3 regions of the Parabacteroides caecihominis genome follow, and region 1 is predicted to be linked to each of the others. Evidence: riboswitches for the same ligand, from Rfam matches in the RefSeq annotation. Region 1 holds a riboswitch; each other region holds the start of a gene.
The links. A riboswitch is a leader RNA that binds a small molecule or an ion and turns the genes downstream of it on or off. The one in region 1 is predicted to bind cobalamin.

Region 1 (7,682 bases):
AAAACACGGGGCACGAATCCTTTTTTTCAGACAGAAGAGGAAATCGGGAAGGAGATAGAAGTCGGCCTGTTACCTTCTCTAAAAGGTTTCGAACCTTCAGCTATTTATTTTTACGGAGCAGGATGTGCTTTCCCGGAGAAGAATGATATGATCAGGCGGGCCGTCAACCGGTATCTGCCTGTCCCGGTTGAGGTAGGGAGCGACTTGCTTGCAGCTGCCCGCGCCCTGTGCGGAGATCAGCCGGGGATTGCCTGCATTATGGGGACTGGTTCCAACTCCTGTTATTATGATGGCAGGGAGATTGTAAAGAATGTCTCTCCTCTGGGATTTATCCTGGGCGATGAAGGGAGTGGCGCGGTATTGGGAAAATTATTGATTGGTGATGTCCTGAAAGACCAGTTGCCTCCGGCTCTGAAAGATCAGTTCCTGACACAATATGAGTTGACCCCGGCCCTGATTATGGACAAGGTTTACCGGCAGCCTTTCCCTAACCGTTTTCTGGCAGGATTTTCTCCTTTTATACGGGAGCATTTGGATGAACCGGCTATCTGGGAGTTGGTTACCCGTAGTTTCCTGGCTTTTTTTACCCGGAATGTGAAACAGTACGATTATTTTGAACAGCCAGTCCACCTGGTAGGTTCGGTAGCCTGGTATTATCAGGATATATTGAAGGAGATCGCGTTTGATTTGGGAATCCGTCTGGGGACGATCGCCCGAAGTCCGATGGAAGGACTGGTTGCATATCATGGCCAACCAACGCTTTGATATCTGATAGATCGTATTTATCTTTGTTGTGTTTGTAATCTTATATTTAATAAATTCTCAAGATGAAAAAAGTGTTATTCTCATTCTGCTTCCTTCTAGTATTGCTGGTAGGAAGTTCGTTAGGGCTGGAGGCTCAGCCGGCCCAGAAATTGGTCAATGTGGTGGTATCTCCGGATCGGACAGACTGGAAATACAAACAAAAAGAGGAAGTTACTTTTACTGTTCAAGTCTTTAGAAATGAAAATCTCCTGAAAGACGTGGTAGTTGATTATGAAGTGGGACCGGAGTATTTCCCCGTAAAGAAGGAAGCGGATGTGCTTTTGAAAAATGGTAAAATAACATTAAAAGGCTCCATGAATGAACCTGGTTTTTTGCGTTGTAAGGTCATAGCAAAAGTAGACGGTCGTAATTATGAAGGAATGGCTACGGTTGCCGTAGACGAAGAAAAAATCCGGCCGACAACCGCTGATCCGAAAGATTTCGACAGTTTCTGGAAGCAGGCGATTGAAGATGCCCGTAAAACCTCTCTGGACCCTAAAATGGTATTGATGCCGGAAAGATGTACGTCTACGCAAAACGTTTATCATGTCAGTTTTCAGAATGAGCGTCCAAGGTCCCGTATGTATGGTATTCTGGTTGTCCCAAAAAAGGAAGGGGTATATCCGGCTATCCTCCAGGTTCCGGGTGCCGGTATCCGTCCGTATAACGGCATGAATTTAGGGGATGATGTTATCACATTAGAGATCGGTATTCATGGAATTCCGGTAAATATGCCCCAGGAAGTATATAATAACCTGGCATCCGGTGCTTTGAACGGCTATCCCGGGATCAATAAGAATGATCGTGACGCCCATTATTACAAACGGGTGTATCTCGGTTGTGTGAGAGCGGTGGATTTTATTTTCTCTTTGCCTGAATTTGACGGTTCGACTGTCGGTGTAACCGGTGGTAGCCAGGGAGGAGCGCTTTCTATCGTTACGGCAGGATTGGATTCGCGTATTAAGTTTCTGGCAGCATTCTATCCGGCCTTATGTGATTATGCCGGTTATTTACATCTGCGTGCCGGTGGCTGGCCTCATTATTACCGGAATGCAAAACCTGGTCCGAATGAGGTGGAGACATTAGCTTATTTCGATGTGGTTAATTTTGCCCGTCGCGTAAATGCACCGGGGTGGTATAGCTGGGGATATAATGATGTGACTTGTCCTCCAACCTCCATGTATTCCGCTTATAATGTTATTCCGGGAGCAAAAGAACTGCATCTTTATCTGGAAACCGGTCACTGGACTTATCCGGAGCAAAATGCTGCATGGTTTCAATGGTTGAAAGAAATGTATAAGTAAGAAGAGGTTCGCAGACATAAATTTTGTTAGTTTTGTATCTGTTTAGCAACATACATAATACATATTTAATATGTCGTTTACTAAGATAACAGAGCAAGACTCATTATATAATAATCTGGAAAGCAAGTCGGTCCGGGAATTACTGGACGATATAAATACGGAAGACCAGAAGGTTGCGTCAGCAGTCCGGAAAACGATACCTAAAGTTGAAGAACTTGTATTACAGATCGTCCCCCGGATGAAACAAGGGGGACGTATCTTTTATCTGGGCGCCGGCACAAGCGGACGTCTGGGCGTGCTCGACGCTTCGGAGATACCTCCTACTTTCGGAATGCCGCCAACCCTGGTGATCGGACTGATCGCGGGTGGAGACAAAGCGCTTCGTAATCCGGTAGAAAATGCGGAAGATGATCTGAACCGCGGTTGGGAGGAATTGCAGGAGCACCATATTACAACAAAAGATACAGTAATCGGCATTGCCGCTTCCGGGACGACTCCCTATGTAATAGGAGCTTTGCGCAAGGCACGTGAGCAAGGAATCCTGACAGCTTCCATTTCCAGTAATCCGGATTCTCCGATGGCAGCGGAGGCGGATGTAGCCATTGAAATGATCGTAGGCCCGGAGTTTGTTACCGGCAGTTCGCGTATGAAATCCGGAACAGGGCAAAAGATGATCTTGAACATGATCTCTACTTCGGTAATGATCCAACTGGGACGTGTAAAAGGCAACCGGATGGTAAATATGCAACTTACCAACCAGAAACTGATCGACCGTGGGACACGGATGGTCGCTGAGGAACTGGGCTTGAATTATGGTCAGTCGCAACGGTTACTTCTGATGTACGGCTCGGTAAAAGACGCAATAGACGAATATCGTAAACATAATAAATAAAATTTATAGGATCTGCTACCATAAGATGTAAAAATATCTCTATATTTGCGACATGCATTGTTCCGAGCCTGTATCCGCGGGTAAGGATTAAAAGGGAACCGGGTGTGAATCCCGGACAGTCCCGCTGCTGTGAGCTTCATAACGTATCAGGCATACTTTTGCCACTGTTCTGTAAGGGGAATGGGAAGGCGCTTGATCCGGAAGTAAGTCAGAAGACCTGCAAGGCATATTCTTTCGACGGCTTCGAGGAAAGGCCGGATGAGAAAAACAAGACATCTGATGTCTTTCTATTCTTGTTCCATTCCCAGTTTGCTGTCCTTTTAGGATCTGTTTTTAATTATTTTGCCATAATAATTAGGAAAAGAAGCATGGTTCGGTTGACGGGATGAGCTCCGTCGGTGGTCCATGCTTTTCTTTTTCAAAGACTGAACAGTTAAGACGGAATACTTGTTTATTATTGGAAAAGTATGTTTATTTGCAGATAGTATTTATAAAACAACAGGCAATATGAAAAAGGTTACAGGTTTAGTTTTGATTATTTTGATGGCATTTATTGCTGTTCCCGCTAAATCCCAGTTGAAGTTTGGGGTAAAAGGCGGTTTGAATATATCGTCCGTTCATTTGAATTCAGATATTCTAAAAGCGGATAATGTAACTGGTTTCCAGATCGGTCCGATGATCGAGACAACGATTCCTCTGATAGGAGTAGGGCTGGATGCGGCTATCCTCTATTCACAGAAAGGGATGGATGTGAAATCGGAGACAGGAACTTCCACGAATGTGAAAACAGATTATATCGATGTCCCGGTGAATTTGAAATGGAAATTCGGATTGCCTATCATTAAAGGATATCTGGCTGCCGGTCCGTATATAGGTTTCCGTGTAGGTGGCGATAAATTCTGGGAGATTCCCGGAAGTGTAGTAGGACAGGTGAAAGCGAAAAACTTTAGTGCCGGTCTTAATTTCGGTGCAGGTGTGGAACTGATCAGCCATTTGCAGGTCGGTATAAACTATGGCCTGGGACTGACTGATAATTACAGTGCGGAAAAATATGATCTGAATGCCAAGAACCGCGGATGGTCGGTGACAGCCGCTATCCTGTTCTGATAACAGACAGAAGATATGAGGGGCCGGGCTTTAACAGTCCGGCCTTTTTTGTTACTTTTGACCTCGGAAATGAAATATGCAGATGTCATACTACCCCTGCCGTTGGAGAATAGCTATACATATAGTATTCCGACGGATCTGGAGGCGGCCGTAACTCCCGGTTGCCGGGTCATTGTTCATTTCGGCAAGAAACGTTACTATACTGCCATTGTGATGGAAGTACATGAACGCAGGCCGAATACGGACTTTGAGACGAAGGAGATTTATGCCCTGCTGGATGCCAGCCCTGTGTTGCGGAGGCCGCAACTTCGCTTTTGGAAATGGATCTCCTCCTATTATATGTGTAAACTGGGGGATGTCTATAAAGCGGCTTTACCTTCCGGGCTGAAACTGGAAAGCGAGACGGCTGTTACCTATAATGCTGATTTTGAGGCGGACGGTCCTTTGCGTCCTAATGAGCAGGCTGTGCTGGATGCTTTTAAAGGAGTGCTCAAGTTAACAGTCTCGGAGTTGGAAAAGAAAACAGGCCTGCGCAATGTCGTTCCCATAGTTGCTTCCCTGATGGCCCGTGGGGCAGTGGAGGTCAGCGAAGAGATGAAACGCGGGTTTGTTCCGAAGATGCAGGCATTTATCCGTTTGTCTCGGGAATATGCAACCGAAGAGCGCTTGCAGGAAGCCTTTGCTGATTTTAAGCGGGCCAAGAAGCAGGAACTTTTGCTGGTTTGCTTCCTTGATCTGAGCCACGCATTAAATCCGGCTTTAACCGTGGAAGTATCCAAAAAAGAATTACTGGAACGCAGCGGTTGTTCATCAACGATATTGGACGGGCTGCTGAAACGGGGAGTCCTTGAAAGCTATGAAAAAGAAGTGGGGCGTTTGCAGGTTCCGGTATGCCGTTTGCAACCTCTCAGTTCGCTTAGTCCGGCACAGGAGAAAGCGTATAGCGAAATACATGATACCTTTGCATCTAAAGATGTTTGCCTGCTTCATGGAGTTACTTCCAGCGGTAAGACGGAAATTTATGTACGGCTGATAGACGAGGTTCTGAAGCTGGGACGCCAGGTTCTATATATGCTTCCTGAAATAGCTATTACGACGCAGATCACCGAACGGCTGGCTAAACTGTTCGGTAATAAGCTCTTGGTATATCATTCGAAATTCTCAGATAACGAGCGTGTGGAAGTATGGAACAAACTCCTGCATGGGAACGAACCGATGGTAGTGCTGGGGGTACGCTCTTCTCTCTTTTTGCCGTTCAAGGACCTGGGACTGATCATTGTGGATGAAGAACATGAAAATACGTATAAGCAGCAAGATCCAGCCCCACGTTACCATGCCCGCAATGCTGCAATCGTGTTAGCGGGAATGCATGGTGCAAAGACGCTGCTGGGATCTGCTACCCCTTCGATCGATTCTTATTTCAATGCAACGACCGGTAAGTATGGACTGGTAGAGTTGGTTACCCGTTACGGTGACTGCCTGATGCCGGAGATCATAACTGCCGATATAAAGGAACTGAAGCGGAAAAAGATCATGAAGGACACACTTTTCTCCCCGTTATTGGTCGAGAAAGTAAATGCGTCCCTGGCACGCGGTGAACAGGCTATCTTGTTCCAGAACAGGCGTGGGTTTGCCCCGCTGATCGAATGTAAGAGTTGTGGCTGGGTGCCTCATTGCGTGAACTGTGATGTCAGCCTGACCTATCATAAATATCATAACCAATTGGTTTGCCATTATTGTGGATATACCATCCAGTTGCCGCCTCATTGTCCGGAATGCCAGAGTGTAGAGTTGAAGATGATGGGTTTTGGGACAGAGAAGGTGGAGGAGGAAATAGCTTCCCTGTTCCCTTCGGCGAAGGTCGAACGGTTAGATTTTGATACGGCGCGTACCCGTACGGCTTACGAACGCATCATTTCCGACTTTGAGAAAGGAAAGACACAAATCCTTATCGGAACGCAGATGCTGTCGAAAGGGTTGGATTTCGGAAATGTCAGTGTTGTTGGAATCCTGAATGCCGATAACCTGATGAACTATCCCGATTTCCGGGCTCACGAACGTGCTTTCCAACTGATGGTGCAGGTAAGCGGACGAGCGGGGAGAAGGGATAAACGTGGTACGGTTGTTTTGCAAACTTCCCAGCCGGAACATCCTCTGATACGGATGGTGCAACATTTTGCTTATAAGGAAATGGTTCGTTTGCAGTTGAGCGAGCGCAGCATGTTCCGGTATCCTCCTTATTATCGGTTGATCGTATTGGTGCTCCGGAGCCGCAATGAGTCGGTTTTGCAGGAACTGTCGGTGATCTATGCCGAGAAACTGCATGCCCGTCTCGGAGAACGGGTACTGGGACCTGTCACCCCTCCGGTAACACGTGTGCAGACTTTGCATATCAAGAAGATTGTGTTGAAAATAGAGATAGCCGCCGCCATCGCCCCTGTCAGGGAAATACTGGAGGCTGTCCATTCAGAGATGCAACGCTATTTGCCATTCAGGCAATTGCTGGTGCATTATGATGTGGACCCGGCTTGATAATTGAATATTGAAAATTGAGAATTGAAAATTATGGGAGAGAAGAAAGAATATAAGATATTGTTTGTTTGTCTGGGGAATATTTGTCGTTCTCCGTCGGCTGAGGCGGTGATGAAGAAACTGGTAAAAGATGCCGGGCTTGAGAATTATATAGAAATAGATTCCGCAGGGATCATGGGATACCATGAGGGAGAACGAGCCGATCAGCGGATGAGGGCGCATGCCTCCCGCCGGGGATATGTGCTGGATTCTATTTCCCGTCCGGTTCGTACGACTGACTTTTATGATTTTGATCTGATCATCGGAATGGACGACCGGAATATAGATGACCTGAAACGGAAAGCTCCCGATCTGGAATCAGTAGCCAAAATACATCAGATGACGGAATATTCCCGTAATAAGTTGTATGATCATGTCCCCGACCCGTATTACGGGGGCGCCTCCGGTTTTGAGTTGGTACTCGATTTGCTGGAAGACGCCTGTGGAGGATTGCTTGAAACTATTTCTTCAGGTCGGGATAACTGATACGGGTGTGGAACATTGTTTTCAGCTTGTCGACAAACACGCTTTTGATCGTCTCTACATCCCGGAACGTCAGCGGGGCACTTTTCAGTAATCCGTCTGCTATCTGTCCGTCAATAATTTTATCCACCAACTGTCTGATGCTTTCTTCCGTATGCTCTTTCAGGCTGCGGGAGGCGGCTTCAACGGAGTCTGCCATCATCAGCACGGCAGTCTCTTTCGAGAACGGGTTAGGTCCCGGATAAGTAAACGCCTTTTCATCGATCTCTTTATCCGGATATTGGTTTTTGAATGAATTATAGAAATATTTAGCCTTTCCTAATCCGTGATGTGTACGGATGAAATCAACGACGGCCTTGGGCAACAATGCCTTTTCTGCAATCCTGACTCCATCGGTGACATGATTTATGATTACTTTGGCACTCTGGTCGAAAGTCAGTTGGCCGTGCGGATTCACGCTGCTTTGGTTTTCGGTGAAGAATGCCGGGTTTGCCATCTTTCCTATATCATGATACATGGCT
Region 2 (7,682 bases), on a different contig from region 1:
AACTGGAAGGTATCAACACCACGATCCATCTGGAAGAGGTGGGCACTGTGCTTCAGGTCAGTGACGGTGTAGCACGTATCTACGGGCTGGACAATGCCGAAGCCAACGAATTGTTGCAATTCGACAACGGAATGGAAGCCATTGTGATGAACCTGGAAGAAGATAACGTAGGTGCCGTATTGCTCGGGCCGACCGACCAGGTAAAAGAGGGCGACACGGTGAAACGTACACGTCGCATCGCTTCCATCAACGTAAGCGAGAACATGATCGGTCGTGTAATCGACCCGCTGGGCAACCCGATCGACGGCAAAGGCGAGATTGTCGGAAAGAAATGCCAGATGCCGCTGGAACGAAAAGCTCCGGGTGTCATTTTCCGCCAACCGGTAAACGAACCGTTACAGACAGGTATCAAAGCGGTGGATGCCATGATCCCTATCGGACGCGGGCAACGTGAATTGATTATCGGTGACCGTCAGACTGGTAAAACCTCGATCGCCATCGACACGATCATCAATCAACGCAGTAATTATGAAGCCGGCAATCCGGTTTACTGTATCTATGTGGCGATCGGACAGAAAGGTTCTACAGTCGCTTCTCTGGTAAACACCTTACAGGAAAAAGGGGCGATGGATTACACGATCGTAGTCAGTGCCACTGCTTCCGACCCGGCTGCCATGCAATATTTCGCTCCTTTTGCCGGAGCTGCCATCGGTGAATATTTCCGCGACAGCGGACGTCATGCGTTAGTTGTCTATGATGACTTGTCGAAACAGGCAGTCGCTTATCGCGAGGTATCCCTGATCCTTCGCCGTCCTTCGGGCCGCGAGGCGTATCCGGGTGATATTTTCTACCTGCATTCACGCCTGTTGGAACGTGCAGCGAAAATCATCAACCAACAGGAAGTAGCCAGCCAGATGAACGACCTGCCCGACAGCATGAAAGATAAGGTAAAAGGTGGCGGTTCGCTCACTGCCCTGCCGATTATCGAGACGCAGGCGGGTGACGTGTCGGCTTATATCCCGACCAACGTAATTTCCATCACCGACGGACAGATATTTCTGGAAACAGACCTGTTCAACCAGGGAAACCGTCCAGCTATCAACGTGGGTATTTCCGTATCCCGGGTGGGTGGTAACGCACAGTTGAAAGCGATGAAGAAGGTGGCCGGTACGCTGAAAATCGACCAGGCACAGTTCCGCGAACTGGAATCGTTCACGAAATTCGGCGGCGATATGGATGCGGTAACCGCCTTCACCATCGACAAAGGACAGAAAAATACACAACTATTGATACAACCCCAGTATAACCCGATGCCTGTAGAACAGCAGATCGCTATCCTGTATTGCGGCACCAAAGGTTTACTGAAAGAGGTTCCGCTGGATAAGGTACACGATTTTGAAAATGCGTTCTTACAGACTCTGATCACCAATCATCAGAAAGACGTACTCGATATATTAAAATCGGGTGTGATAAATGATGAAGTCAGCCGTATCCTGGAAGAAACAGCCCACCAGGTCAGCGGGGCATATAAAGCAGGTTGATAACAGAAATTAGACTATGGCATCACTGAAAGAGATAAAAATCCGTCTTGCGTCGATCAGAAACACGCAGAAGATCACCTCCGCCATGAGGATGGTGTCTTCTGCCAAACTGCATCATACGCAGACGATTGTCGAACATATGCTCGAATACGAGAGTAAGCTGAGCGCCATATTAAGGGGCACACTGTCGGCTGAAAGCGATATGAGTTCGCCCTACGCAGCTGTTCGTGAGGTGAAACAGGTGGCTATCGTCGCTTTTTCCTCCAACAGCGGGTTGTGTGGCGCTTTCAATGCGAACATATGGAAAGAGTTAACAGCCCGTCTCCACCAGTATGAGGCGGACGGTATAACCGTGCGCATTTATCCGATTGGTAAAAAGGTGGCGGACGAACTGCATAAAGCTGGTTATCAAACCGATGACAGCTTCCTTACGATCGGCGACAAACCGGCCTACGAGGATGCCTCGCGACTGGCAACTGCCTTGATGGAGTTGTATATCTCCGCCCAGGTCGACCGGGTGGAACTACTCTACCATCATTTCAAGAATATGGCGGAACAGGTACTGACCGAAAAGGTTTTCCTCCCGGTTTCCTTACCGGAAGCAGACTCGGAAAGTGCTTCGAGCAACTATATTCTGGAGCCGTCTGCCGAACAGTTGCTTGCCTTACTGCTCCCCAAAGTGCTCCATCTGAACATCTACACGACCTTGCTCGACACTGTCACTTCCGAGCATGCCGCCCGCATGCTTGCCATGCAGACAGCCAACGACAACGCCAACGACCTGATCCAGGAACTGACGTTGCAATACAACAAAAACCGCCAGCAGGCCATCACCAATGAATTGCTGGATATTATGGGAGGAAGCGGGCAATAATCTTTTACATCATCAGTAATCAATAAAAAATCGAAGCCCCGGCGAATCACTTCGGCGGGGCTCCTGGCTTTAAAATTATTATTGAACAATTTCTAACAACCAAATCTAATACTTAATAGAAGAATAATATCATTAATTGGGCAGTTAGTACACGTAAAAACATTGTCAACGGATAAACTGTAGCATAACCTACTGCCGGAGCATCATTTCCCGCCGTTGCATTCGCATAAGCCAAAGCGGGAGGATCCGTCGTACTGCCGGCCAGCAATCCCATCAACGTATAGTAATTCAGTTTAAAAAAATGCCTGCCAATCAATCCGATGACTAATAAAGGCAGCATTGTTATAATAAAACCGTAACCAATCCAGACAAATCCGCCTTTATTCACGATAGTATCCACAAAACCATCCCCGGCACTCAGCCCGACACAGGCCAGGAACATGGTTATACCAATCTCCCGGAGCATCAGATTGGCACTCTGGGTAGTATAAGTAACCAGTTTATAACGGTATCCGAAACGGCTGATCAGGATAGCGACAACCAACGGACCACCTGCCAAACCCAGCTTGATAGGTTGAGGAATCCCTGGGAAACTAATTGGAATACTTCCCAGAATAATACCTAAAGCGATACCGATAAATATTGGAATCAGGTTCGGTTCATTCAGACGTTTCATCGAATTACCCAATATCATACTCACCTTATCGACAGCCAGTTCACTACCAACTACGGTTACACGGTCGCCAACCTGCAATTGCAAACCTTGTGTTGCTACCAGTTCCACTCCGGCACGATTCACACGTGTGACATTGATACCATGCAAACGGCGTAACTGCAAATCCCCCAGTTTAGTGCCCGTCAGTTCCGGCTTTGTCACCAAAATGCGGCGGCTGACAAAAGCACTTTCGGCGGGAATCCATTGTTTACGGTCCATCTCTATCTCTTGACCGATAAAGGTTTTTATAGTTTCCGCATCATGTTCTGTCGTGATCACGAATATTTTATCATCTTCTTCCAAAATCGTACTGCCGGTAACAATGTCCACTTTATTGGTCTTGTTACGCCAAATACGGGATATGACAAATTCCCTATGCTCCAACAGGGCGGCAAGCTCCATTATCTTCCTGCCAAAAAGAGCCGGATTCTTCACTATCAGCGATATAGGTGTAGCCTCACTATTATGCACATTATTCTCTTCTTCCAGCTTTTTCGTCTCCTGGTCAAAACTTATATGAAAAATATACCGGACAAACAACATGGAAAGGATGATACCGACGACTCCCAGCGGATAAGCAACGGCATATCCCAATGCAATCGTATCATCGGAAGCCCCCGTCATATCACTAAATGCCTGTTGAGCAGCCCCCAGTCCCGGTGTATTTGTCACTGCACCCGATAAAATACCGACCATCGTCGGAATAGGGATTCCTGTCACAAAATGTATCACCAAGGCCATCATAACCCCGAGAAAGACAATTCCGCAAGCCAGACCATTCAAAGTCATCCCCCCTTTCTTAAAAGAAGAGAAAAAACCGGGTCCGACCTGCATGCCGACTGAATAAACAAATAGGATCAATCCAAACTCTTTAAAGAAATGAATGACAGACGGATTGATTGTAAACCCAAAATGTCCCAGTAGAATGCCGACAAACAATACCAGGGTTATCCCCAGAGAAATCCCAAATACTTTGATTTTCCCAAGTTGGATCCCTATGGCAATAACCAGAGACAGTAAAAGGATGGAATGTCCGATACCTTCTCCCCATAATAATTCATGAATCCATTCCATAGTCAATCACTTTTGAGGCACAGCAAAACTCCACGCCACAACGCGAACAAAGCTTCTCCATGATTTTCATACAATTTAGAATTAATATTCTTTTCGAACCATTTCCCTAACCCACGAGGAAAAACAGCCTTTAACGAACGGCAGGTCTTCTGACTGACTCCCATCCTGAAGCCTTCCCGACACATGTCAGTGGCATAAGTTGTTTTCAGGATGTTATTAGAGCTTCACAGCAGCGGGACTGTCCGGGATTTACACCCGATTCCCTTTTAATCCGTATCATCCGAACAGACAACACGAAACCAATTCGGAGGCAAAGCTACAAAATAAAAGACAAAATCAATATGATAAATACAAGTTTTTTAAACTTTTACGTTCCTGTTTATTTATAAAACTATGACATAAGCAGAAATCCCTGCCAGCCTCACGGTCGACAGGGATTTACCATTCATAATTCTAACAACAAAATCAAATCGTTACAATGGCATATTGCCATGTTTTTTCGGCGGATTGCTCTGGCTTTTGTTCTTTGCCATCTCCAACGCCTGTATCAGCTTGAAACGAGTCTGCCGCGGCATGATAATCTCGTCGATAAATCCTTGCTCAGCGGCCCGGTAGGGATTAGAGAAGTTTTCCGCATACTCTTTCATAGCCCGCTCTTTCTCTTCTCCGGTTGCTTTTCTATATAAGATATTAACAGCCCCTTCTGCTCCCATAACGGCAATCTCCGCCATTGGGTAAGCCAGATTAACATCGGCACCGGTCGGTTTGCTCGACATAACGATATAAGCACCGCCATAGGCTTTCCGGGTAATCAACGTGATTTTAGGTACGGTCGCTTCCGCATAAGCATAGACGATCTTCGCGCCGTGGCGGATAATACCGTCGTGCTCCTGGGTACATCCCGGAAGAAAACCGGGTACATCTTCAAAAGTAACCAGCGGAATATTGAAACAATCGCAAAAACGGATGAAACGAGCCGCCTTATCCGAAGCATCGATATCCAGCACACCTGCCAGGAATGCCGGCTGGTTGGCAACGATACCGACCGTACGTCCGCCTAAACGGGCAAAACCGACTACGATGTTTTTTGCAAAATGCGGCATTACCTCAAAGAAATAGTGATTATCCACCACCGGTTCAATAATATCCTTTATATCATAAGGAATATTCGGATCATCCGGAATCACCTCCTGCAACGATTCTTCTTCACGGCGGATATCATCCGTACAAGGAACAAGTGGGGCATCTTCCATATTATTGGCCGGAAGAAAACCGAGTAATTCGCGGATACTCATTAATGTTTCTTCTTCCGTATCACACATAAAATGAGTAACACCGCTCTTGGTACTATGTGTATAAGCACCGCCCAATTCTTCTTTTCCTACTTCTTCATGGGTAACCGCCTTGACCACGTCCGGACCGGTGATAAACATATGGCTTTTTTCTTTCACCATAAAAATAAAATCGGTCAACGCAGGCGAATAGCAGGCTCCTCCGGCACAAGGTCCGAGGATCGCAGAAATCTGCGGAACCACTCCCGAGGCCATCGTATTCTGATAGAAAATGGAAGCATATCCGGCCAGACTGCTGACCCCTTCCTGAATACGGGCACCACCCGAATCATTCAGGGCAATTACCGGCGCTCCGTTTTTCAATGCCAGTTGTTGCACCTTGACGATCTTCGCGGCATTCGTTCCGCTCAATGTTCCTCCGTAAGCGGTAAAGTCATAAGCATAGACAAACACTTGGCGTCCGTCTATCTTGCCATACCCCGAAACGATCCCGTCACCCGCTATTTTGTTCTTTTCCATACCGAAATTGGTACAACGGTGAATGACAAACTTATCCAGTTCGACAAATGTACCCTTATCCAGTAACATGTCAATACGTTCACGGGCAGTCATACGTCCGGCTTCATGCTGTTTCTCTATACGTGCCATACCGCCTCCCAACGAAGCAGCCTTATCCAGTTCTTCAAACGTTTTATATAAATGTTCTTTTCCCATTTTAATCCTCTTTGTCTGTTATTATATCCAAAGTCAGAAGGACCTGGTTGCTCGTCACCGAATCCCCTTCCTTTACCTGCACATCGCGTACCGTGCAGGCCGAACTTACCTTATAATTACTCTGCATCTTCATTGCTTCGATCACTACGACAATATCGCCAGGTTCGAGACGGTCGCCTTTCTGAACAGCAACCTTCACCACCTTGCCGGGCATCGGAGAAATAATCTTATTGTCCTGCCGCTCTTCGCTATTCCTGCGCATACGCAAATATTTCACCTGCGTATCAACAATATCCACACCATAAGAGAGGAAATGGGTATTCACCGTATAGTTTTTACCACTTTCTCCGCGGATCAGTTCTGCATTATACGAAACACCGTTGTGCAAAATAGAACAGGCGCCATTTTCGGCCATTACGACATCGACTTCATAAGGGATACCGTCAATAGTCAACCGGACTTTGTTTCCATCTTTACTGACCAACGAAACATCCGCAACTCTTTTTCCAATATGTATTTCCATAAATAATAATTATTCAATAGTGCTAATGTGCCGATTATTAAATACGCAGGACTCCTTTTTGTAATCCGAATTCACGCCAGCGGCTGATCGGACGATTGTCGGAAGCCTGACCGGATCTGTTTTCCTCCAGATTGACCAGATAATCTATATAGGCAGCGATCATAGCTATATTTTCAGTCTCTGTTCCACCCTCTTCTACGGGATGTTGCAATTGTCCGGCATTTTTTTCAATAAAAGAAGTATCATACTTTCCCTGCACAAAGTCGGATGTATCCATAATCCGACGTAAGTAACCGATATTCGTTTTCAACCCGGTAATCTTATACTCATGCAATACCCGCCGCATGCGTTCGATCGCATATTGGCGCGTTGTCGCCCAAACGATCAGTTTTCCGATCATCGGGTCGTAATAAACCGGTATTTCATATCCTTCATACACATAACTGTCTACACGGACACCGATGCCGTTCGGCTCTGTCAATTGTTTAATGACACCGGGAGAAGGCATAAAACCGGCTTCTGTATCTTCTGCACAGATACGGCATTCAATGGCATGTCCGCGCTGGACGATCTCCTCCTGGCGGATATGGAGCGTTTCGTTGTTAGCCACCCGGATCTGTTCTTTTACCAGATCGACGCCTAAAACTTCCTCGGTAATCGGATGCTCCACTTGGAGACGCGTATTCATTTCCAGAAAATAAAAATTCCGATGTTTGTCCACCAAAAACTCAATGGTACCAGCACCTGAATAGTTGACAGCTTTTGCCGCAGCAACAGCCTTTTCACCCATATTTTTTCTTAACTCGGGAGTGATGAACGGAGATGGACTTTCCTCCACGATTTTCTGATTACGGCGTTGAACGGAACATTCACGTTCACAAAGATGGATTACATTCCCGTGATTGTCACCCAATACCTGAAATTCGATATGATGAGGTTCCTCCACGAA
Region 3 (7,682 bases), on a different contig from region 1:
AATGCCAAACTACAGAAAATCCCCGGGTCAGACTCCTGATGCCGGGGATTTTGTTTTACTATTCACTCCCCTCCCTCCGACTAAAAGGAAGACTACCACTTATTAAGTCGAAACTCCTTACTCACTAGAACGAAAGTCCTTACTCACTACTACCAGGGTGTACAGGGTAGTCTATCACCCTGTACACCCTGGCTAGCTATCCTGTACACCATAATCAACTACGGTGTACACCCTGAAAACACTAAGTCGTAACCTTTGAATTAGTTAGTCCATAGGTTAGTCTTAATAATTAGTAGGATTACTCCATCTTCCGATAATACCGAGGCGTATAACCTGGCAATAACTCCGGATGGAATACCCATACAAGGTCTTTCAGGAGGTAATCGGGATGTATCGGAAATTCCTCATAATAGGGTACTATTCCCGTATTACAGGTATAAATCCGGCGGTTCTTAAAGGCATCAAAGTTTTCATAGGGCGTATACTCGGTACGAAGGTCTTTGTAGGTCATGTCGTTTGCCTGATTATATTTGATCAGCCACATATCGGCATGGATCGCCTTGTCGAGTACGGTTTCAAAAGCCAAAGGGGTACTGCCCGCTCCGGGAAGGTCTTTGAAGATATAATCTGCTCCGGCATCTTTATACAGATGGGCAATATAGCTATCGCCTGCCGGCATATACCAGGAAGAACCGAATTTCTTTTCAGAAATGACGGTCGGACGGTTAGTGACTGTCTTTGCCAGCTCTTTCAGTTCCAGATAACGGTCTTCCGTTTCCCGGAAGATTGAATCTGCCATTGCTTCCTTACCGAATAACAAGCCATAGAAACGTATCCATTCAGTCCGCCCCAACGGCAACGACTCCATGTAATCGGCGGCCTCAATGATAGGAATACCCAGTTTCTCGGCAGGTCCGTATCCTGCATTCTGAAAAGGAGAAGCTATAATGATCTCTGCCCCTATATCTATAATCTTTTCGATATTCGGCGCCGTCGCCTCTCCCAGGTCGGCAATCTTTCCGGCACGCAAACCTTCCTGAATGGAAGGCGTATCCATATACCGGGGTTCACATACGCCGATCACCTTATCCGCTTCATTCAGCTGGTCGATAATAGCCGCATGAACGGAGGTATAAACCACGATATTCTTCACCGGTGTCCGCACAACCGTCCCCTTAGGCAAATCACCGGGCATTGACGTACTGCGGTCCACCAACAGATAACGTTGCAGGATACGGGTACTATCCCAAGGGTCGCGGACTTCTACCGATGTATAATCAGTGAAGTGCTGTATGGTGAAACCACGGGCATAGCGGATGGAGTCGGAAGATACAACTTCTTTAATAACAGTATTCTGTTTTCCGTTACATCCTGATAACAGAAAACAGAATACAATAAAAATATGAAAATATAACTTCATCTATTATTGATTCGTAACAAATGCAAATGTAGAAGGCGACATACCGACTTCTACTGTCTTTTTCAATGTACCTTCTTTGTCAAAAATAAAGATATCATCATTCTGGAAATAACTTGATATTCCATAATAAACATCTCCGCTCACCGGATCAACGCCAATGGCAGAAGGATCTGAAGTAAATACAGAAAAGTCTTTAATGAAAGTCGGATTAATTACTTTGTCGGTCTTCAAATCAAAAGTAAAAGCAGCTTTACCATCCGGGTTGTAGTAGTTAGCCACATAGCAATAAGCCGTATCGTTCTTCACATACATTTTTGTTACATTCACTCCGTCAACAGCCTCAGCTTTATCATCTTTCGTATCAACACGATACAGCATATCAGCACCGACCTTGTAATCGCCATAACAAACAGCATAAATATCTCCTTCCGAATCAGAGAATACATGATTCGGATTCAAGCCGACGGTAACATCACCAATCTTTTTGAAGGATGCAATATCCACCACAGACAATTTATCCGAAGTTGACGGCCAGTTCATCCCATCAGTATCAGCTGTGTAAATTTTTCCATTTGCGATAGCAATACCATCAGGGTTTGGACCAACAGCTGTATATCCTTCAATCGCCAATGAAGCAGTGTCAATCTTTGCTACAAAACCATCAAAAGTAGTCATGTATACCTTACCTTCATGTGAAGCCATCATACGAGGAGCACGGGGGGCACCTTCGCTATCAACAGGTTTTAAGGTTGTTATTACCTTAGATGTTGCTGCATCAAGAACCTCCAGTGTACTTGAGCGATAAACAGAAATATACAATTTAGAGCCGTATAAGAGCATACTCTGTCCCATATTACCCAAAGCACGCCCATTTACATCTGCAAAGATATCAGCAGTCATTTCTCCACTTTCCATGTCGAGCATAGACAGGGTTGCATTATTCTGACCATCCATGCCACCATTCAGGATATACACCTTAGATGTTTCAGTCGGAACGGCTGGAATTTCCGGTTCCGGTATTGAATCATCATCATCACAACTTGTAAACGTAACGCCCAATACTATTGTCAGCATTGAAGCAAACCAATAAAACTTTTTCATTTTAAATTATATATAATTAATATGTAATGGAAACTGCACATCTGAACGATCGACCCGGCATTGGATAATATCTCACAATATCATATTGTTTATCTGCAATATTCAGAATATCAGCCTGTAAACGCAAAATACAACGTTTCAAACGAAAATTACGATTCAGTGAAACATTCTGTTCTACATAAGACTCAATCTCATTTTCTTTGATATTCTGACGATTCATATACCTAACACCCGAAGCCGTTAACGAATAACTGATATTTACCCATGGGTTTAGGAAACTCGCCGAATACGAGCCGGAATGCCTTGGGGTATAGGGTATCTGATCTTTGTAGCTCTTGTCTTTTTCATTCGTTATATCAATCGCTTTCTGGAAAGAATACGAGCCGTCTAACAACAACTCATAAGTATCTTTTAAAGTAATCCCTGCATGCACATTCACATCCAAACCTTTAATGTCCACTTCTCCCAGATTCATCATCTTCCAAATAAACATTGTAGGAATAGCAACAATCTTATCTTTTACTCGATTATAATAGGCATCAGTCGTTATACTAAAAGAATTGAAAAGCCAGAAACGGTCACGCCAGGTAACACCTAAATTATATTGACGAGCTTTTTCCGGCTTCAGATTGGTATTACCTATCCGAGAATAATAAAGATCATTAAATGTTGGTAACCGAAAAGCATCTTTATAGGAAAAGCGTACCCGCAAATTCGCATCAGGCAATACCCTCCACGAAAGACTTGCTGTCGGTGACAGATGTTTTCTATTTGCCGGTTTCTCCCCTAACTCAACGCGTTCATCAATATAAGTAGCCAACAAAGACAATATACTAGTTAAACGGCGATCTTCGTATTTTGCAGATAAGGCAGTTAACGAAGAAAGCCGCGAAGGAAACTGGCAGTCCTTGAAATTATTATTCAGGTCATTCCAATAAATATCCTGAGCCAAAGAGAAAGAGATATTTTGTATGGGAACATATAAAAGAGATCCTGTTAAATACGTTTCTCGCTGATAATAAGAACTTACCTGTATTCTTCCTTCATACTTATTATTCACATCTTCATACCGGTTATAATACCAGTTATACCGAAGGCTACTTTGCAGAGAAAAACGATCATTTAATTTGTTTTCATAATGTCCTTGTGCAAAGAAGTTACGGTCCCATAAGCGCTCGCCAGTATAATCGTTATAAAGATTGACAGATCCCGGTAAACCACGTTCCGAATCGAAATAATATGCTTTAAGAGATAAATCTCCGTATCTTCCCAAACCTCCGTACAGGTTTAACTCTACGCGCCCTATATTAACATCTGTGTTTTTCCTTTTCTCGCGGGTCACTATGTTTCCATTCACTAATGTAAACTCATATTGCCCGTCTGCACGTTGCCAATCCCCATCAATAACTGCACTCCAACGTTTCCCTAACTTCTGTTCATATCTCAAATAAGGATTAAACAACCCGAATGAGCCGGTTTTAATCTTGGCAGCAATGTGAAATATATCTTTCCCTTCAAATTCCGGCTTACGTGTCTTCATAACCAAAGAACTGGAAGATGCAAACATTCTGGCAGTACGAAAAATATCATCATTCTGGATAATCGACAACTCTATTTGGTCCAAATTTTCTAAAGAGAAGCGACTTATGTCTACTTGTCCACTTTGACAATCACTTACGGCTACGCCATCGTAACTGACCCCGGTATGTTGTGCTCCCAGGCTACGGACTGAAACCGTCTTCAGCCCTCCTATCCCACCGTAATCTTTCACGGTAGCGCCGGAGAAACGTTTGACAGCCTCCGATAAATCCTGTATCCCAAGCCGTTCGATACCCGAACGGTCCATCACTTGTAAAGGTGTAGCCTCGCGGGTTGTGGAAGGACGCGCCTTTTCCACGACCTCAACACCTTTCAGCTGGTGATAAACAGTCGTATCGATCTGCTGTGCGTGCAGGACAGGCACGCACAGAAATATGCCTGCCAGGCATATAAATACTATAATAAATAATGTACGCATATATCAAGTTCCATCAACACCTTACCCGAGGCATTATATAATAGAATAATGGCAGGTTTTCTGACTTGTTCTCCCATGATCGGCCGCCTTCCCAAGGATCCTAAAATCCTCAGTGGCAACAAGATTTGCCGGGGTTACAGAACTTACAGCTACGGGTACAGTTCCGGATTTGCACCGGATTCCCTATTACTAACGGCCGGCGGAAGCCAGACCGTTACACCATAATCCGGTGGCAAAAGTACAAATAATATCAATTACTATACCTGATAATTTAAAATACTACTTCTGGTAATATAATTTAACAGATCATACCACCATCCCCCAAACCATTCCGCACACAAAATGCCAACCCTTATTCTTCAAAAAACAGCGTAATTTTTCCTCAAATTGTTCCATATCGCAAAACAATTGGTTCATTTCGGAATGACTACAAAATTAGTTTAAAGTTTAACTAAATGCAAAAAAGCCAAAAAAGTAATATGTTCGGGTTTCCGACAGGTTGTTTTCGTAATATTGCACGGTTGAAAAAATATATTGACGAGGTTTAAAAAGAATTGTATGGGAGAAACAAAAGGTTATGTTTCGCAGGTTATCGGTCCAGTCGTGGATATTCACTTCGATAATGAAAAAGAAGAGAAAATAGTGCTACCCCGCATTCATGACGCCATGGAGATAACCCGTCCTAATGGGAAAATACTGATCGTGGAAGTTCAGCAGCACATTGGGGAAAACACAGTCCGTACAGTCGCTATGGATACGACAGACGGACTGCAACGAGGAATGGAAGCCGTATCATGCGGTTCGCCCATTACCATGCCGGTTGGCGATCAGGTAAAGGGGCGTTTGATGAACGTGACAGGCGATCCGATCGACGGGATGAAAATGCTGGATAAAAAAGGAGCTCTCCCTATCCATCGTGAACCGCCGAAGTTTGAAGATCTGACAACCAGCAAAGAGGTGCTCTACACCGGTATCAAGGTGATCGACCTGCTGGAACCCTATTCCAAAGGAGGTAAAATCGGGTTGTTCGGTGGCGCCGGAGTCGGAAAGACGGTTCTTATCATGGAACTGATCAATAACATTGCCAAAAAGAATAACGGTTTTTCTGTTTTCGCCGGCGTGGGTGAACGTACCCGTGAAGGTAACGACCTGCTGCGCGAAATGATACAGTCGAATGTAATCCGTTACGGTAAAGAATTTAAGGAAAGTATGGAAGCCGGTCACTGGGACCTGTCGAAGATAGATCACGAAGAACTGGCTAAATCGCAGGCGACACTGGTGTTCGGACAGATGAACGAACCGCCGGGAGCACGTTCGTCAGTCGCCCTCTCGGGACTGACCATCGCCGAATCGTTCCGCGACCTGGCTCCAGAAGGCGAGACTCGCGATATACTGTTCTTTATAGATAATATCTTCCGCTTCACGCAGGCCGGTTCCGAAGTATCCGCCCTGTTGGGACGTATGCCGTCGGCAGTAGGTTATCAGCCGACACTGGCTACCGAAATGGGAGCCATGCAGGAACGTATCACCTCTACGAAAAAAGGTTCCATTACCTCCGTACAGGCTGTTTACGTACCGGCAGACGACTTGACCGACCCGGCACCGGCAACGACCTTTACGCACCTGGATGCTACCACCGTGCTGAGCCGTAAGATTACCGAACTGGGTATCTATCCGGCAGTCGACCCGCTGGAATCGACATCCCGTATCCTCGACCCGCTGGTCGTAGGCAAGGAACATTACGAAACGGCACAGCGTGTGAAACAGATACTCCAGCGTAACAAGGAGTTGCAGGATATTATCTCCATCCTGGGTATGGAGGAACTTTCGGACGAGGACCGCCAGACAGTTAACCGCGCCCGCCGTGTACAACGTTTCCTGTCGCAGCCTTTCGCCGTGGCGGAACAATTCACCGGCGTACCGGGCGTAATGGTCTCTATCGAAGACACCATCCGCGGATTCAATATGATCATGGACGGTGAAACCGACGATATCCCTGAACAGGCCTTCCTGAATGTAGGAACGATTGAAGATGTGATTGAAAAAGGAAAGAAACTGGCAGAACAAGCAAATTAAAAACGTATGGAACTGGAAATCATATCCCCTAGTGGCGTTTTATTCAAAGGAGAGACAAATTATGTATCCTTTCCGGGTACGGCAGGTTCGTTCGACGTCCTGCCCCATCACGCTCCGATGATCGCTGCCCTGGAAGAAGGCGTTATCCGGTACCAGACAAATGAAAAGAAAGAACAAGAAATAAAAATACAGAGCGGATTCGTCGAGATAAAAGGCGATATCCTGTCCGTATGCATCGAATAAAAAAATACGATCATGAGCGGTAGATTAAGAATGAAGCTAATGGGCTTGACTACCTTTATTAATGTAGTTATCGGCGTCTCCCTGGGAGGCTTGTTATACACCATCTGGCCTTCGCATTATTATGAGTGGTATCCATCGATACCGATGTTTTACTGGTTAAGCAGTATGTTAATGATCTATTTTCTGGATCATGTCAAACGGAAACACGGAGACGTCACGGTTGTTACTTATATGGTAGTCCGCCTTTGCAAATTCACGCTCGCACTGGTTTTCCTGTGGCTTTATGCCGCTTTGGTCGGACAGAACCTGAAAGCCTTCGGCTTCACGATGATGTTGTTCTATTTCATTTATCTTGTACTGGAAACATATACATTGTATCTGTTTGAGAAAAAGAGAATGATTAGTGAGAAAAAAGAAAAAGATGAACAGAATAAAAAATAACGGCCTGTTTTGGTTTACTTTCTTGTTACTGGTTTGCATCAGCTTTCCGGTAAGCGCCTCCACAGATGCGAAACAAGGTGAGGTAGATGTGCAGGATATCGTATTCTCACACATCAAGGATGCCTATACCTGGCACATCACGGAGTGGAACGGGAAAGAGATTTCCATACCACTGCCCGTCTTGCTGAAAAGCGAAGAACGCGGATGGGACTTGTTCCTCTCCTCACACCTGCATCATGGTAATGTGCATCATAACTATTACATCGCCAATGAGGGGAAACATGCCGGAAAGGTGGTAGAGAAAAACAGCAGAGGCGAAGAAGTAAAACCCTGGGACTTGTCGCTTACGAAAAACGTATGTGGCCTGCTTCTCAGTTGCGGTTT

Region 2: linked by a shared signal. The riboswitch ahead of NBH14_RS11425 (putative transporter) and the one ahead of NBH14_RS06885 (porin family protein) in region 1 are both predicted to bind cobalamin.
Region 3: linked by a shared signal. The riboswitch ahead of NBH14_RS11475 (TonB-dependent receptor) and the one ahead of NBH14_RS06885 (porin family protein) in region 1 are both predicted to bind cobalamin.

Annotation. Positions count from the first base shown of each region.
Region 1 covers NZ_JAMOKS010000006.1:226,345-234,026, reverse strand. Annotated here, with positions in the region: gene NBH14_RS06900 (ATPase) at 1-765, shown strand, start outside; gene NBH14_RS06895 (acetylxylan esterase) at 828-2,108, shown strand; gene murQ (N-acetylmuramic acid 6-phosphate etherase) at 2,179-3,000, shown strand; cobalamin riboswitch at 3,041-3,239, shown strand; gene NBH14_RS06885 (porin family protein) at 3,508-4,107, shown strand; gene priA (replication restart helicase PriA) at 4,177-6,639, shown strand; gene NBH14_RS06875 (low molecular weight protein-tyrosine-phosphatase) at 6,673-7,164, shown strand; gene NBH14_RS06870 (HD family phosphohydrolase) at 7,139-7,682, opposite strand, start outside.
Region 2 covers NZ_JAMOKS010000011.1:171,261-178,942, reverse strand. Annotated here, with positions in the region: gene atpA (F0F1 ATP synthase subunit alpha) at 1-1,541, shown strand, start outside; gene NBH14_RS11430 (F0F1 ATP synthase subunit gamma) at 1,558-2,415, shown strand; gene NBH14_RS11425 (putative transporter) at 2,528-4,204, opposite strand; cobalamin riboswitch at 4,327-4,523, opposite strand; gene NBH14_RS11420 (acyl-CoA carboxylase subunit beta) at 4,678-6,210, opposite strand; gene NBH14_RS11415 (acyl-CoA carboxylase biotin carboxyl carrier protein subunit) at 6,212-6,733, opposite strand; gene accC (acetyl-CoA carboxylase biotin carboxylase subunit) at 6,771-7,682, opposite strand, start outside.
Region 3 covers NZ_JAMOKS010000011.1:181,025-188,706, reverse strand. Annotated here, with positions in the region: gene NBH14_RS11485 (ABC transporter substrate-binding protein) at 299-1,420, opposite strand; gene NBH14_RS11480 (YncE family protein) at 1,424-2,521, opposite strand; gene NBH14_RS11475 (TonB-dependent receptor) at 2,538-4,538, opposite strand; cobalamin riboswitch at 4,572-4,777, opposite strand; gene atpD (F0F1 ATP synthase subunit beta) at 5,097-6,614, shown strand; gene NBH14_RS11465 (F0F1 ATP synthase subunit delta/epsilon) at 6,621-6,857, shown strand; gene NBH14_RS11460 (hypothetical protein) at 6,870-7,298, shown strand; gene atpB (F0F1 ATP synthase subunit A) at 7,279-7,682, shown strand, end outside.